2 regions of the Ureibacillus thermophilus genome follow, and region 1 is predicted to be linked to the other one. Evidence: riboswitches for the same ligand, from Rfam matches in the RefSeq annotation. Region 1 holds a riboswitch; the other holds the start of a gene.

Region 1 (7,526 bases):
GCAGCAATTTTACAAGCTCGTTTTTTATTGTGAATGCTAAATCTTTTGAAATCATTGGAGAAAGCCAAAGATGAGGGTCGACATCTCCATGATGATGTTCATGCTCCTGCTCTTCTCCTGCTTCTTCATGGGAATGTCCAGTGGAAGTGTGCAATTTTTCTTCATCGACTTGTTCTGCCACTGCCACAAATTTTACATGTTCATTTTCAAGGGATTTTTTTGCATTATCCACAAATCCTTCGAGCCCTAAACCGATATAGAAAAATAAATCTGCATCGGCTAAAGCAATCATATCCTTTTGAGTAGGTTCAAAAGTATGTTCATTTGCGCCGGGCGGATATATAGATGAAACATCGACAAATTCTCCGCCGATTTGTTTGGCAAAATATTCGAGTGGATATACTGTTGTATAAATTTTAATTTGGTTATTTGCTTCTTTCGTTGGCTCATCATTAGAGCAGGCTGCTAATAGCATCATCACAGCTGCTAACATAAAGACAATAAATTTTTTCATTTTCATACTCCTTTTATAAATAGTAATGATTACGATTTATAAATTTCACGGAAATAATATTACCATGAATTTGGGTAAAAAGACAATAAGAAAAACCTTCGAAATTTATTTTTTTTTCGAAGGCCATTTGTCAGGGACAGGATCTATGCCGCCTGGATGAAAAGGATGGCATTTTAAAATGCGGATCGTTGTTAAAATCAAGCCTTTTATGGCGCCATGTTTTTCAAAGGCTTGAAGTCCATATTGAGAACAAGTTGGATAAAATCGGCAAGTGGGCGGCGTCAAAGGAGAAATAAATTTTCGATAAAATCGAATCAGCCAAATAAACAGGTGTTTCATTTTTTTACTTGCTCATTCCCTATATTCATGTTTTTTTCTTGTTTCGTATCAACGGTTTGTTTGAAAGCGCCTTTTCTTTTGAAATGAATAAAAAGAGCAATCGCTCCAATCATAAAGATGAGATAAATAATTCCCACTACGACAAGTATTCCACTGTCCAACATAATCACCTCTAACAACACTATCATAAATGAACATTTAGAATAATTCCAATGAAAAAACCTATACTACTTGTTGAGAGCTTTTTGAAATTTCAAGAAGTTGTTATGGTTTCAGCCTGCCACAACCAGTATAATAAAAATAAGCAATGAAAAATATGTAAATGAGGTGACAATATGGAAAACGATAAACTTATTCAGCAGTTAAATGAGCTTGTTTCTACTTATTCAGTGCTATACACAAAACTTCACAACTACCATTGGTATGTAACGGGTCCAAGCTTTTTTACTTTGCATGAAAAATTTGAAGAATTATACAATGAAATTACAACCAATTTAGATGAAGTGGCAGAGCGGATTTTAACAAAAGGCGGAAAACCTGTTGCCACAATGAAAGAGCATTTGGAATTATCTCGCGTTAAAGAAGCTGCAGGTTCAGAAAGCGCTGAAGAAATGGTTCAAACAATTATCGACGATTTCAAAGCCACAATGAAGTTGATTAAGGAAGCGATGGAAGAGGCAGCAAATCAAGGGGACGACCGCACGGAAGATATGTTAAATGCTACTTTCCAAAGTTTAGAAAAACATACATGGATGCTATCAGCCTTCTTAGGAAAATAAATTTGAACGGCGATCCTCAAGAGTTCTTTCGTAGAACTTTTGAGGTTTTTTAATTTCATCGTATAGTAGCGGCTTTTTACTCCATAATGAAAGTAAAAGGAGGGTGATTTCTATCGAAAAGACAACGCTTTATGTGAGTGTTTTCAACCAATCATACAACTATATTCCAACGGGGGAGCCTTGCGAATTTAGAATTGAATTGGAGCCGGAAAAAGCTTTTATTTTTCAAAAGCTGTTTAACCAGCTGAACTCATTGGAGTTTGATAATTTTGTGAGGGCTCACTTGCCTTATCTGCAATATCATTTAGACGATGAAAATGATGAAATTGATACGCGGTTGAAAAAAATTTATGCTTTAATCCATGAGTTTGGCGATGAAAAAGTGAAAGAATTCGTAGAACAATTGCCCTACTTCCGCAATTGAATAATCCGCATCCCTTCGCTACACTATAGGTATGTATAGGAGTTGAAGGGATGTTTACATTTTACGATTTAAACAACAATAAAGTGGAATTAAGTTTTGGCGGTCCTCCCTTTCCAATGGAGCCAAAGCATGTTTTAGTGCTTGTTCAAAAGGACGGAAAATGGCTTTGTGCCCTCAATGAAAAGCGAGGGGTGGAGTTTCCAGGAGGCAAGGTAGAACCTGGGGAAACGCTCGAGGAAGCAGCAAAACGGGAAGTATATGAAGAAACCTTTGTACATATAAAGGATTTAAAATTGTTTGCCCACTATATGGTATATGCACGTAAACCTTTTTGCAAAGTTGTGTATTTAGCAAAAGTGGAGAAAATCGATTCGTTTTTGGGGCAATATGAAACAACTGGACGTCTGTTTTTAACGATGGACGAAGCAGTGAATCATCCTTGCGCCAGTTTTTATATGAAGGATGAAGGAATGAAAATAATGATGCAGGAAGTGAAGAAATTTGAAAGAAAATGGCAGCATTGAATCAATTCGAAAATATCCTTCCCCTAATCCTCAAGTGGAACTTTTAGAAATTATCTATTGGTCGAATGGTTTGCGAGTAAAAGGATTGCTTGCAAAGCCCATTAAAGAAGGGCATTATGAAGGGCTTTTATATTTGCGGGGAGGATTGCAGTCGGTCGGTATGGTAAGACCTGCCCGGATTGCTCAATTTGCCTTAAATGGCTTCGTTGTTTTTGCCCCATATTACCGTGGGAACCGCGGCGGAGAAGGCCGGGATGAATTTGGGGGAGATGACCGCTTGGATGCCCTTTATGGAATTGAAATTGTAAAAACTTTTGCGAAAGTGGATAAAGTTCATCTTTTTGGATTTTCCCGAGGCGGCATGATGGCATTATGGACGGCCATTTTAAGCAAAAGTATTCGCTCCGTTGTCACTTGGTCGGGCGTATCCAATCTCACTGAACTATATTATGAAAGGGTCGACTTAAGGAGGACATTAAAGCGGCTTATTGGCGGCTCGCCTAATAAATATCCTGAAATTTATGAAGAGCGTTCCCCTATATATGAAGTGGAACGCATTCAAGCGCCGGTTCTTATTATTCATGGAACGGAAGACCAAAATGTAAGCATAGAACAATCCAAAAGATTAGAAAAGGCGTTGAAAGAGGCGGGAAAAGAAGTGGAAACATGGTATATGTCGGGGCTTGCCCATCATTTTCCGCCAAATCTTAATCGAGAAACGGTGCAATCTATTTGCAAGTGGATGAAAGATAAGGGAAGTGAAAAAAGTTTTTGACTTTCAGAAGCTCTTTTCAATCTTTTTAAGAGATAAAAAAAGGGGGTGTCCACTTTTCAGACGCCCCCTTTTTTATTAAAGATTAAACCAATGGTCCACCTTTTTTCAAAATTTCTTCTGAAACATTATCGAACTTTTTGAAGTTTTCTTTGAAAAGATTTGCCAAATAACGGGCTTTTTCATCGTATGCTTCTTTATCTTCCCAAGCATCGCGTGGATCTAGCACTTCACTAGGCACTCCGTCAATTTTTGTTGGGATGTGTAATCCGAAAAATGCATCTTGTTTTGTTTCCACATCGTTTAATTTGCCTTCAATAGCAGCGCGTACCATTGCACGAGTGTAAGAAAGTTTCATACGGCTTCCAACACCGTATTCGCCGCCAGTCCAACCAGTGTTCACCAAGAATACTTGCACATCATGCTTGTCGATTTTCTCGCCTAGCATTTCAGCATATCTTGTTGCTGGAAGCGGAAGGAAAGGCGAACCAAAGCACGTTGAGAATACAGGTTCTGGTGAAGTAACACCGCGTTCTGTACCCGCTAATTTAGAAGTAAATCCGCTTAAGAAATGGTACATTGCTTGTTCTTTCGTCAATTTGCTGATTGGAGGAAGCACTCCAAAAGCATCTGCAGTTAAGAAGATTATTGTTTTTGGATGACCAGCTATCGATGGTATTGCAATATTATCAATAAAATGAATTGGATAAGCAGCTCGCGTATTTTCAGTTAACGTATTGTCATCATAATCAGGAACGCGCGTATCTGGGTTGATTACAACGTTTTCCAATACAGTTCCAAATCGAATGGCATTGTAAATTTCTGGTTCTTTTTCAGCAGATAAATTAATAGTTTTTGCATAGCATCCGCCTTCGATGTTGAATACACCGTTGTCTGACCAACCGTGTTCATCATCACCAATCAATTTACGGTCGCTGTCTGCAGAAAGAGTTGTTTTACCAGTACCGGATAAACCGAAGAATAATGCTACATCGCCATCTTCGCCAACATTAGCAGAGCAGTGCATAGAAAGAATTCCTTTTTCAGGCAATAGATAGTTCATAATGCTGAAGATGGATTTTTTCATTTCGCCAGCATATTCTGTACCGCCGATTAGAATGATTTTCTTTTCAAAAGAAATGATGATAAATGCTTCTGAGTTTGTTCCATCAACAGATGGGTCAGCTTTAAAACCAGGAGCAGATACAATTGTAAATTCAGCTTGATGAGAAGCTAATTCTTCTTTTGTTGGACGGATGAATAATTGATGGCAGAATAGATTATGCCAAGCGTATTCATTGACAACCTGAATTGACAATTGCGATTCTTTATCAGCTCCGGCAAAGCCTTTAAATACGAATAGCTCATCTTTTTCTTTTAAGTAATTCAAAACTTTCAAATACAAGTTATCAAATACTTCAGAAGAAATCGGGCGGTTCACATTACCCCAATCGATTTTATCTTTTATGCTTTCTTCTTCCACAATAAATTTATCTTTTGGGGAACGGCCTGTATATTTCCCAGTCTCAGCAACAATTGCGCCGTCTACAGTGAGTCTTGCTTCACCGCGAATCACTGCTTTTTCAATTAATTGAGGCACAGACAATTGGTTGCTTATGTTCTTACCTTTTAATAATTCCTTCAGTTCATTTGCAACTTCTACTGAATTCATCGATTAAATACCATCCTTTTTTTATTTTTAGGGAAATTAGCTTTAATTTATATATAATACAAAAATTAGTATAACACATTAGATGGAATAATCTATACTAATTCGAAAATTTATTTATGAAATTTTTTGACATCTCTTGCCTATTATTGCAAGAAAATGGAAGAAATATGCACTATAAGTGAATAAAGAAAAAATATTTGACATAATAGTATAGATTACGTAACATGTTGGATGAACGGATACTCTTATCCAGAGCTGGTGGAGGGTTAAGGCCCTATGAAACCCGGCAACCTGCATTATCTATATAATAATGCGTGGTGCTAACCTGATGCAAGGGATTACCTTGAACGATAAGAGTGAAAGGTAGAGATTTTAGTTCCTTTCCTCATGACAGATGTGGATAGGAACTTTTTTTATTCGAATTTTAAAATGAAATGATTCAAGCTAAAATAGATTAGCAAGTTTACCTTTCATTATCCTCGTAATGTTCCTTACGGGCGAAAGTCAAAAAAGGATCATGGATAATGAGTACCGTATCATAAGAGTTTTGTCTCAACAATTTAGGAGGAAAATGAATGTCAAATCGTCGACTATTTACATCAGAAAGCGTAACAGAAGGGCATCCGGATAAAGTTTGCGACCAAATTTCAGATGCCATATTAGATGCCATACTCGCAGAAGATCCAAATGCAAGGGTTGCTTGCGAAGCGATTGCGACGACAGGATTGGTTCTTGTAACGGGAGAAATTACAACAACAACATATGTAGATATCCAAACCATCGTTCGTGATACTGTCGCAGAAATTGGCTATACGCGAGGCAAATATGGCTTCGATGCGGAAAACTTGGCGGTGCTCACAGCGATTGGTGAACAATCCCCTGATATTGCGGAAGGGGTGGACCGAGCATTAGAAGCCCGAGAAGGATTGATGACAGATGAGGAAATAGAGGCAATTGGCGCTGGGGACCAAGGGCTAATCTTTGGATTTGCGTGCAATGAAACGCCTGAACTCATGCCGCTGCCTATTAGTTTGGCCCATCAATTGGCTAGAAGATTAACGGAAGTCCGCAAATCAAAAGAAATTCCTTATTTGCGTCCAGACGGAAAAACGCAAGTAACGGTTGAATATGATGAAAACAACGTTCCTCGCCGCATTGATACGATTGTCATCTCTACACAACATGATGAAGGCGTCAGTCAAGAACAAATTAAAGAAGATATTATGGAAAAAGTTATTAAAGCCATTATTCCTTCTGAATTATTAGATGGAGATACAAAATACTTCATCAATCCAACTGGCCGCTTCGTCATCGGTGGACCAAAAGGAGATGCAGGATTAACAGGCCGCAAAATTATTGTTGATACTTACGGAGGCTATGCCCGCCACGGAGGAGGAGCATTTTCTGGAAAAGACCCAACAAAAGTGGACCGCTCTGCTGCCTATGCCGCTCGTTATGTAGCGAAAAATATCGTTGCTTCAGGGCTTGCTGACCGTGTGGAAGTTCAAATTGCTTATGCCATTGGCGTTGCCCGTCCAGTGTCTATTTCCATCGACACTTTTGGAACAGGCAAAGTGAGCGAAAGCCAGCTTGTTGAATGGGTGGAAGAGCTATTTGATTTGCGTCCTGCCGGAATCATCAAAATGCTTGATTTGCGTAGACCAATTTATAAACAAACAGCTGCTTATGGTCATTTTGGCCGCACAGACATCGATTTGCCATGGGAAAGAACGGACGTGGCAGAAAAATTGCGTCAAAAAGCGGGGCTATAAAATAAATAAGAAGAGGCTAGGACAAAAGATAAAAAACACCATTTTCTCACGGGAGAAAATGGTGTTTTTTTGATAATTGAAGAAAATTGATTTCCGTTCCGGGGACGCTTTCCGCATGCCCGGCTAGACTCTCCTCTGAGTCATTCCTTCGCTCCTTCAGGGTCTCGAGAGGGCTCGTCGCAGGAAAGCTTTGAAATTACTTCCTTGAACTTGCTCCCCTTTGCGACTAAGCGTGCGAGACAGGAATTCGCCCCGCCACTCCAATCAATTTTTTACAAAAAATCTTTTTGCAGTTCATTCACTTTATTCGTTATGTCCCAGCCTCTTTTATTATTTTTTCAAAGATTGATAGTATTTTCCTTTTTGAACATATTCGTTGATAATGCGGTCCATATCTTTCCGTTCCGCTTCCGTCACATTCCGGACGACTTTTGCAGGATTTCCCATTGCTACGGAATGAGGCGGAATTTTTTTGCCGGGAGGGACTAAGCTTCCAGCGGCAACAAGGGCTCCTTCCCCAATTTCTGCACCATCTAAAATAATCGCACCCATACCGATTAAAGCCCGTTTGCGAATAATGCAGCTATGTAAAGTCACTTGATGACCAACAATAACTTCATCTTCAATAATGAGAGGGTTATTTGGACTTTGATGCAGGCAGCTTAAATCTTGAATGCTGCAGCGTTTTCCAATGATTGTTGGTGCAACGTCTCCACGGATGACCGTGCCA
Region 2 (7,526 bases), 670 kb from region 1:
TGAAATTTTTTTATAAATACTTGTTTTTTTTAAGTATTTTTGGTACTCAAACTCAACGTTCAACTTTATTATAGTTATAGGCTTAAATAAATACAATTTATTATTTCTATCAAATTGATTCGAAAACGTTATCATTTTTAAGAAGGGAATAAATTATGGAAATTCAACAATTAGAGTATTTTAAAGTTGTGGCTGAAACTGAACATATGACCCATGCGGCGGAAATGTTAAACATTTCGCAGCCTGCCCTGAGCAAATCTATTTCTAATATCGAGCAGGAGATTGGCGTGCCCCTTTTTGACAGGCAAGGACGTTCAATTATATTGAATCGCTACGGAAAACTTTTTTTAGAAAGCGTCAATAAAATTTTAGAAGAATTCAACAGGGCGAAACAGGAAATTAACGGACTTGTCATGCCCGGATTTGGAGAAGTGTCCTTTGGCTTTATTCATACATTGGGAATGGAAGTTGTGCCGGAATTGATGGCTCATGTCCATGAAAAATATCCAAATATAAAATTTAACTTGACGCAGGCTTCCTCGTTGAATTTGCTGGAACTGTTAGAAAAAGGCGATATTGATTTATGTTTATCTCAAAAAATTGACTCAAAAGTGGTAAGTATCGAATGGGTTGAATTATGGAAAGAAGATTTGTTTGTCATTGTTCCTAAAAATCATCCTTTGGCAGAAAAAGATTTTATCGCATTGCGTGAAATTAAAGATGAACCTTTTGTTTCGATTAAAAAAGGGAATGCTTTGCGCCATATGGTTGATAAATTATTAAAAGAAGTGGGGATTGCTAAAACAAACATTACCTTTGAAGGGGAAGATCCGCATACGGTGGCGGGATTTGTCAGTGCAGGCCATGGGGTATCAATTATTCCAGGAATTAAAGGATTATCCGAGTATAATGTCAAAAAGATATCTGTAAAAGAACCGGTTTGTGAACGAAAAATAGGAGTATCTTGGGTTCAAGGAAGATATATGTCCCCAGCAGCAAACCAATTTATAAATTATTTAGTGGAGTATTTCAAAGGAAAATAGAAAAGGTGTAGATGGCGTGGCAGATAAGCAAGAAAAATTCGAAAGATTAATACTGCAATTTCAACATTTACTTTCAATTGAGCAAATCATGGAAGCAAGGAATATTTACCGTCTTGCCCATGAAAAGAATGTGGAAGCGATGGTTGAATTAGCTTCACTGTATAAGTTCATGGAGGAATATTCCATGGCTGTTTATTGGCTGCAAAAAGCAAGTAAATCTGGGAACAGCGAGGCTCTTTACCAGCTTGCTAATTGTTATTATGAAGGGCTTGGAGTAGAAGAAGATGTGAAAACGGCTTTACAATTATATAAGAAAGCAGCGAAAAAGGGCCATGCCGATGCTCAAAACAACTTAGCCGATATGTATTTAAATGGCGAAGGAACCTCTGTTAATTATAAAGAAGCATTGAAGTGGTTTAAAGAAGCGGCAAAACAAAATGTTGTTGAAGCGATGTTTACACTGGGAATCATGCATGAACAAGGCATCGAAATCAAAAAAGATGAAAAAAAGGCCCTCCAATATTATTTGCAGTCGGCAGAAGGCGGTTATCCTGACGCCCAGTATAGGATGGGCTCCATTTATTTAGAGGGGCTGTTGGGAGTGGAGAAAAACACCTCTCGCGCTATTGAATGGTTTGAAAAAGCAGCACAATTTCACCATATCGATGCCATTTATAATTTAGGATTTTTATATGAACATGGCATCGGCGTCAAGAGAAATGGAAAAAAAGCTCTTTATTATTACAAGAGAGCCTCATTGCTTGGAGATTATCAGGCAAAATTAAATATCGCCAACATTTATGAAAAGGGCATTGATGTTGAGGCCGATAAAAAAGCTGCAGCCCGCTGGAGAGAATTAGCAAGACAACAAATGGAAAATGATTATGACCGATAGTTCCCCACCATTTGAAAAGTAAAGAGCATGTTCATCAAATCTTCAGAGAAAATTTTGCTAAAGCCGACACAAAAAGAAGAAAGAATAGCGATTATACTTAAAATAGCGAAAATGAATGTATGGGAGTTGTATCGAATGAAAACGGTAACAGTAATTGGTGGAGGAATTACAGGACTTTGCACGATGTTTTACTTGCAAAAACAGCTGAAAGAGCGCAATCTTTCTGCCCATTTAGTACTGCTTGAAAAAAATCCTTACCTTGGCGGAAAAATGCATACTGTGCGGGAAAATGGATTTATCATGGAAACGGGGGCAGATTCCATTGTCGCCCGTTATCCAAGCGTCCAAAAATTAATTCAAGAGCTTGATTTTGAATCGGAAGTCGTTTATAACGAAACGGGAATTTCTTATATTCATACAAATCATGAACTGCATGCCATCCCGAAAGAATCAGTCTTTGGCATTCCTATGACGGTGGAATCGTTAAAAGCAAGCACCCTCATTTCTGAAGAAGGAAAGCAGCGAGTGTTGAAAGATGGAGAAATTCCAAATACGAAATTTACGAAAGAAAGCTCCATCGGGGAATTTTTAGAGTACTTTTTAGGGAAAGAAATCGTGGAAAAACAAATTGCCCCAGTGCTTGCCGGCGTGTATTCCGGCGATATTTACAAATTATCCATTGCCTCCACTCTTCCATATTTAGTGGATTATAAAAATGAATACGGCAGCTTGATGAAAGGTTTACAAGCGAATCGCGAGAAGTTTGAACGGGAAGCCAACAAAAAATTCCTTTCTTTTAAAAACGGGTTATCCCAGTTGATTGACCGTTTGGAAGAACTGCTTGATACAGTGGAAATTCGCAAAAATACTGAAACAATTCGGGTTGAGAAGAAAAATGATCTTTATGAAATCACATTAGCAAATGGCGAAAAGCTTGAAGCGGATGTTGTGGTGTTGGCATTACCAAACCAAGTCGTAAAGAACTTATTAAAGGATGAAGAATTAGACCCTTATTTCAACCAATTTAAAAATGCTTCTGCTATTACGATGTATTTAGGCTTCGATTTGCCGGATTCCATTTTGCCGCAAGATGGTACGGGATTTATTGTTTCCCATAACAGCGATTTAGTGTGCAATGCCTCCACTTGGACAAGCCGCAAATGGAAACATACATCCAAAGATGGAAATTTATTAGTACGCTTGTTTTATAAAGAAAACAATCCCCGCTATCATGAATTAAAAGTCATGAGCGATGAAGAACTGACAAAGGTAGCCCTAAACGATATTAAACTCAGCTTAAATATTGAAGAACAGCCGAACATGGTAAAAATTACAAAATGGATCGATGCGATGCCAAAATACGATTTAGCCCATCACGAAGCCTTGCAGGAAGTGCTCTCAAAATTAAAAGAACGTTATCCGAATTTGCTCATTGCCGGCTGCTCTTATTTTGGAGTAGGCATTGGTGCTTGTATTGACAACGGAAAAGAAACAGCAGAGAATATTTTTGAGCTTATTTCGCAGTAATTCCGATTTGTTAACTTGACAAAATGAAGATTACCGTTTATGATGAGAGCTATTATATTGATATTTTAAAATTGAATAACACTTATCAAGAGAAGTGGAGGGAACTGGCCCGAAGAAGCTTCAGCAACCAACTAATCTATTTAGTAAGGTGCTAAATCCAGCGGCAATTGCCGAAAGATAAGGTGACTATAAGGAAATGACAAGCCTTCTTTCGCAAGAAGGCTTTTTCTATTAGATGAATTAACTGAAAATTTATGCAGTATAGAAAAGTGAGGGAATTTAATGGGACTATTAGAGGCTTTAAAAAATAGCGTGTTAGTTGCGGATGGAGCAATGGGGACGCTTTTATATTCGTATGGTCTGGAATCTTGCCATGAAGAAATGAATATAGAAAGGCCAGAAATTATCGAAAAAATTCATAGCGAATACATACAAGCCGGCGCAGATGTCATCCAAACGAACACATATGGCGCAAATAAAATTAAGCTTACCCGATACGGACTAGAGTCCAAAGTGGTGGAAATCAATAAAGGGGCCATTGAAGTGGCAAGACGTGCAGCAGCAGGAAAAGACGTCTTTATTTTAGGCTCCATTGGCGGAATTCGCGGGGTTCGTAAAGTGGATTACACTTTGGATGAAATTTTGGAAGCTGTAAGGGAACAGGCAGAAGTGTTGATTGCAGGCCGGTTAGATGGGTTATTGCTCGAAACTTACTATGATTTTGAAGAGCTTACGGAAACGTTGAAAATGGTAAGAGCAATGACCGATATGCCGATTATTGCCCAAGTTTCCATGCAAGAGCCGGGCGTTTTGCTTAATGGCCTGAAATTAAATGAAGCGTTAAAACAGCTTGAACAATTAGGTGCAAATATAGTCGGTGTGAACTGTCGCCTTGGTCCTTACCATACGATTCAAGCCTTTGAAGAGGTGGAAATTCCTGAGAAAGCTTATTTATCCGCCTATCCGAACGCTTCGTTATTGGATATTGAAGATGGCCGCGTTGTTTACGAATCAGAAGTGGATTATTTTGCCCGTGCTGCAGTGGAACTTTGCAATGAGGGAGTAAGACTTATTGGAGGATGCTGCGGCACAACGCCAAAACATATTGAAGCTGTGAAAAAGAAATTAGCTCATTTCCGGCCGATTGAAAAGAAAGTGGCAAAACCTGTAAGGGAAGCAATTATTCAAGAGGCGGAACCGCATAGCTTCGAGCCTCTTCATGAAAAAGCTAAAAGAGAACGCTCGGTGATTGTGGAATTAGATACGCCAAAACATTTAGAAATTGAGCAATTTGTGGAAGGTGCTAAGGCTTTGTATGAAGCTGGGGCGGACCTTATCATGATGGCGGACAATTCTTTAGCCTCCCCAAGAGTCAGCAACTTGGCTATGGGTGCCATTTTAAAACTGCAATACGGCATTCGCACAATGCCTCACATAACTTGCCGTGACCGGAATTTGATTGGGCTTCAATCTCATTTGATGGGGTTAAATGCCCTCGGATTACATGATGTTCTAGCGGTTACCGGCGACCCTACAAAAGTGGGGGATTTTCCTGGGGCGACGAGCGTCTATGATGTTTCTTCAATGGAATTAATCTCTCTCATTAAACAATTAAACGAAGGGATTTCTTTCTCCGGAAAATCTCTTAAAAAGAAAGCGAATTTCTCCGTGGCGGCTGCTTTTAATCCGAATGTACGCGTTATCGATCGCGCGGTAAGCCGCCTGGAGAAAAAAATTGAACATGGTGCGGATTATTTCATTTCACAGCCAATTTATTCGAAAGAAAAAATTGTGGAAGTCTATGAGGTGACAAAGCATTTAGAAACGCCGATTTATATTGGCATTATGCCGCTCACAAGTTTTAAAAATGCGGAGTTTTTGCACCATGAAGTACCGGGAATTAAACTCTCCGATGATGTGTTAGAGAGAATGAAACAGGTGAGCGGCAATAAAGAAGAAGAAACAAAAGTAGGTCTTGAAATTGCAAAAGAGTTGTTAGATACAGCAACCCAATACTTTAACGGCATTTACTTGATTACACCGTTTATGCGATATGAACTGACAATACAACTATTGCAATATATCCAACAACTTGATGAGCAAAACAAAGGAGTTAAAGCAAATGGCTAACCATCCAATCGAAGAACAGTTGCAAAAACGAATTTTAATTATCGACGGGGCAATGGGAACAATGCTCCAGCAGGAAAATTTAACAGCTGAAGATTTTGGTGGGGAAGAATATGAGGGATGCAATGAACATCTTGTTTTAACAAGACCGGATGTGATTTCCAAAATTCACAGAGCCTATTTGGAAGCGGGCGCGGATATTATTTCGACCGATACCTTTGGTGGAACTCCCCTTGTATTAGATGAATATGGATTGGGCCATAAAGCTTATGAAATCAACAAAAAAGCTGTAGAACTGGCAAAGGCGGAAGCGGATAAATATTCAACGAGCGATTGGCCTCGATTTGTGGCAGGTTCGATGGGGCCGACAACAAAAACATTGTCTGTTACAGGCGGTGTGACATTTGATGAGCTTGTAGAAAACTTTTATATTCAAGCAAAAGCCTTAATTAACGGAGGCGCCGATTTGCTGTTGCTTGAAACAAGCCAAGATATGTTAAATGTAAAAGCGGCAACTCTTGGCATAAAACGGGCTTTTGAAGAAACAGGAAAAGAGCTTCCTGTCATGGTTTCTGCAACAATCGAGCCGATGGGAACAACACTGGCTGGCCAATCCATTGAAGCTTTCTACATTTCTATTGAACATATTCATCCGATTTCCATTGGGTTAAACTGTGCAACCGGCCCAGAATTTATGACGGACCATATCCGATCGCTGTCAGAATTGGCTACTAGCTACATTAGCTGTTATCCGAATGCCGGTTTGCCGGATGAAGAAGGCCACTATCATGAAACGCCGGAATCCTTGTCAACGAAATTGCGAGGATTTGCTGAAAAAGGCTGGTTAAATATTGTGGGAGGATGCTGCGGAACAACTCCTGCCCACATTAAGGCCATTCGGGAGGCGGTAAAAGATTACAAACCGCGTCCGAAAAAAGAAAAATCCCATGGTCATGCTGTGTCCGGCATAGAACCGCTTATTTACGATGACTCCATGCGTCCATTATTTATCGGGGAAAGAACAAACGTTATTGGTTCCCGCAAATTTAAGCAGCTCATTATTGAAGGAAAATATGAGGAAGCTGCTGAAATTGCACGGGCGCAAGTGAAAAATGGCGCTCATGTCATTGATATATGTTTAGCTAATCCTGACCGCGACGAGCTTGAGGATATGCGCAAGTTTATGAAAGAAGTTGTAAAGAAAGTCAAAGTTCCTTTAGTCATTGACTCAACGGATGAACGGGTCATTGAAGAAGCGTTGAAATATTCCCAAGGAAAGGCCATCATTAACTCCATCAACTTGGAAGATGGAGAAGAACGGTTCGATAAAGTATTGCCGATTGTAAAAAAATACGGGGCTTCCGTCGTGGTCGGCACAATTGACGAAGAAGGAATGGCCGTTACGCGCGAAAGAAAATTGGCCATTGCTGAACGCTCTTACAAAATCTTGACTGAGAAATGGGGACTTGCGCCGGAAGATATCATCTTTGACCCGCTTGTATTCCCTGTAGGCACGGGAGATGAGCAATACATTGGTGCGGCGGAGGAAACAATTGAAGGAATCCGTTTAATTAAGGAGAAATTCCCAAGAGCCTTAACGGTGCTTGGCATCAGCAATGTTTCCTTTGGTCTCCCACCTGTGGGACGGGAAGTATTGAATGCAGTATTTTTATATCACTGCACGCAAGCGGGCCTAGATTATGCCATCGTAAATACGGAAAAATTAGAGCGTTATGCATCCTTGCCAGAAGAAGAAATTCAGCTGGCGAATGATTTGATTTTCAATACAAACGATGAAACATTGGCGAAATTTACAGCCTTTTACCGCGATAAAAAGAAAGAAGAGAAAAAGATTGAGCTTCCTGCGACGGTGGAAGAGCGCCTGAAATACTACATCGTGGAAGGAACAAAAGAAGGCTTAATTGAAGATTTGG

What was found. A riboswitch is a leader RNA that binds a small molecule or an ion and turns the genes downstream of it on or off. The one in region 1 is predicted to bind S-adenosylmethionine.
Region 2: another riboswitch for S-adenosylmethionine. It lies ahead of DKZ56_RS00655 (bifunctional homocysteine S-methyltransferase/methylenetetrahydrofolate reductase); the one in region 1 lies ahead of metK (methionine adenosyltransferase).

Annotation. Positions count from the first base shown of each region.
Region 1 covers NZ_CP036528.1:2,500,001-2,507,526, reverse strand. The annotation lists gene DKZ56_RS12405 (metal ABC transporter solute-binding protein, Zn/Mn family) at 1-514, opposite strand, end outside; gene yidD (membrane protein insertion efficiency factor YidD) at 620-853, opposite strand; gene DKZ56_RS12395 (hypothetical protein) at 850-1,014, opposite strand; gene DKZ56_RS12390 (Dps family protein) at 1,189-1,632, shown strand; gene DKZ56_RS12385 (transposase) at 1,736-2,056, shown strand; gene DKZ56_RS12380 (NUDIX domain-containing protein) at 2,107-2,580, shown strand; gene DKZ56_RS12375 (alpha/beta hydrolase family protein) at 2,558-3,355, shown strand; gene pckA (phosphoenolpyruvate carboxykinase (ATP)) at 3,438-5,024, opposite strand; SAM riboswitch class I at 5,267-5,381, shown strand; gene metK (methionine adenosyltransferase) at 5,600-6,796, shown strand; gene DKZ56_RS12360 (gamma carbonic anhydrase) at 7,127-7,526, opposite strand, start outside.
Region 2 covers NZ_CP036528.1:150,479-158,004, reverse strand. The annotation lists gene DKZ56_RS00670 (LysR family transcriptional regulator) at 156-1,043, shown strand; gene DKZ56_RS00665 (tetratricopeptide repeat protein) at 1,060-1,938, shown strand; gene hemG (protoporphyrinogen oxidase) at 2,074-3,465, shown strand; SAM riboswitch class I at 3,545-3,649, shown strand; gene DKZ56_RS00655 (bifunctional homocysteine S-methyltransferase/methylenetetrahydrofolate reductase) at 3,748-5,595, shown strand; gene metH (methionine synthase) at 5,588-7,526, shown strand, end outside.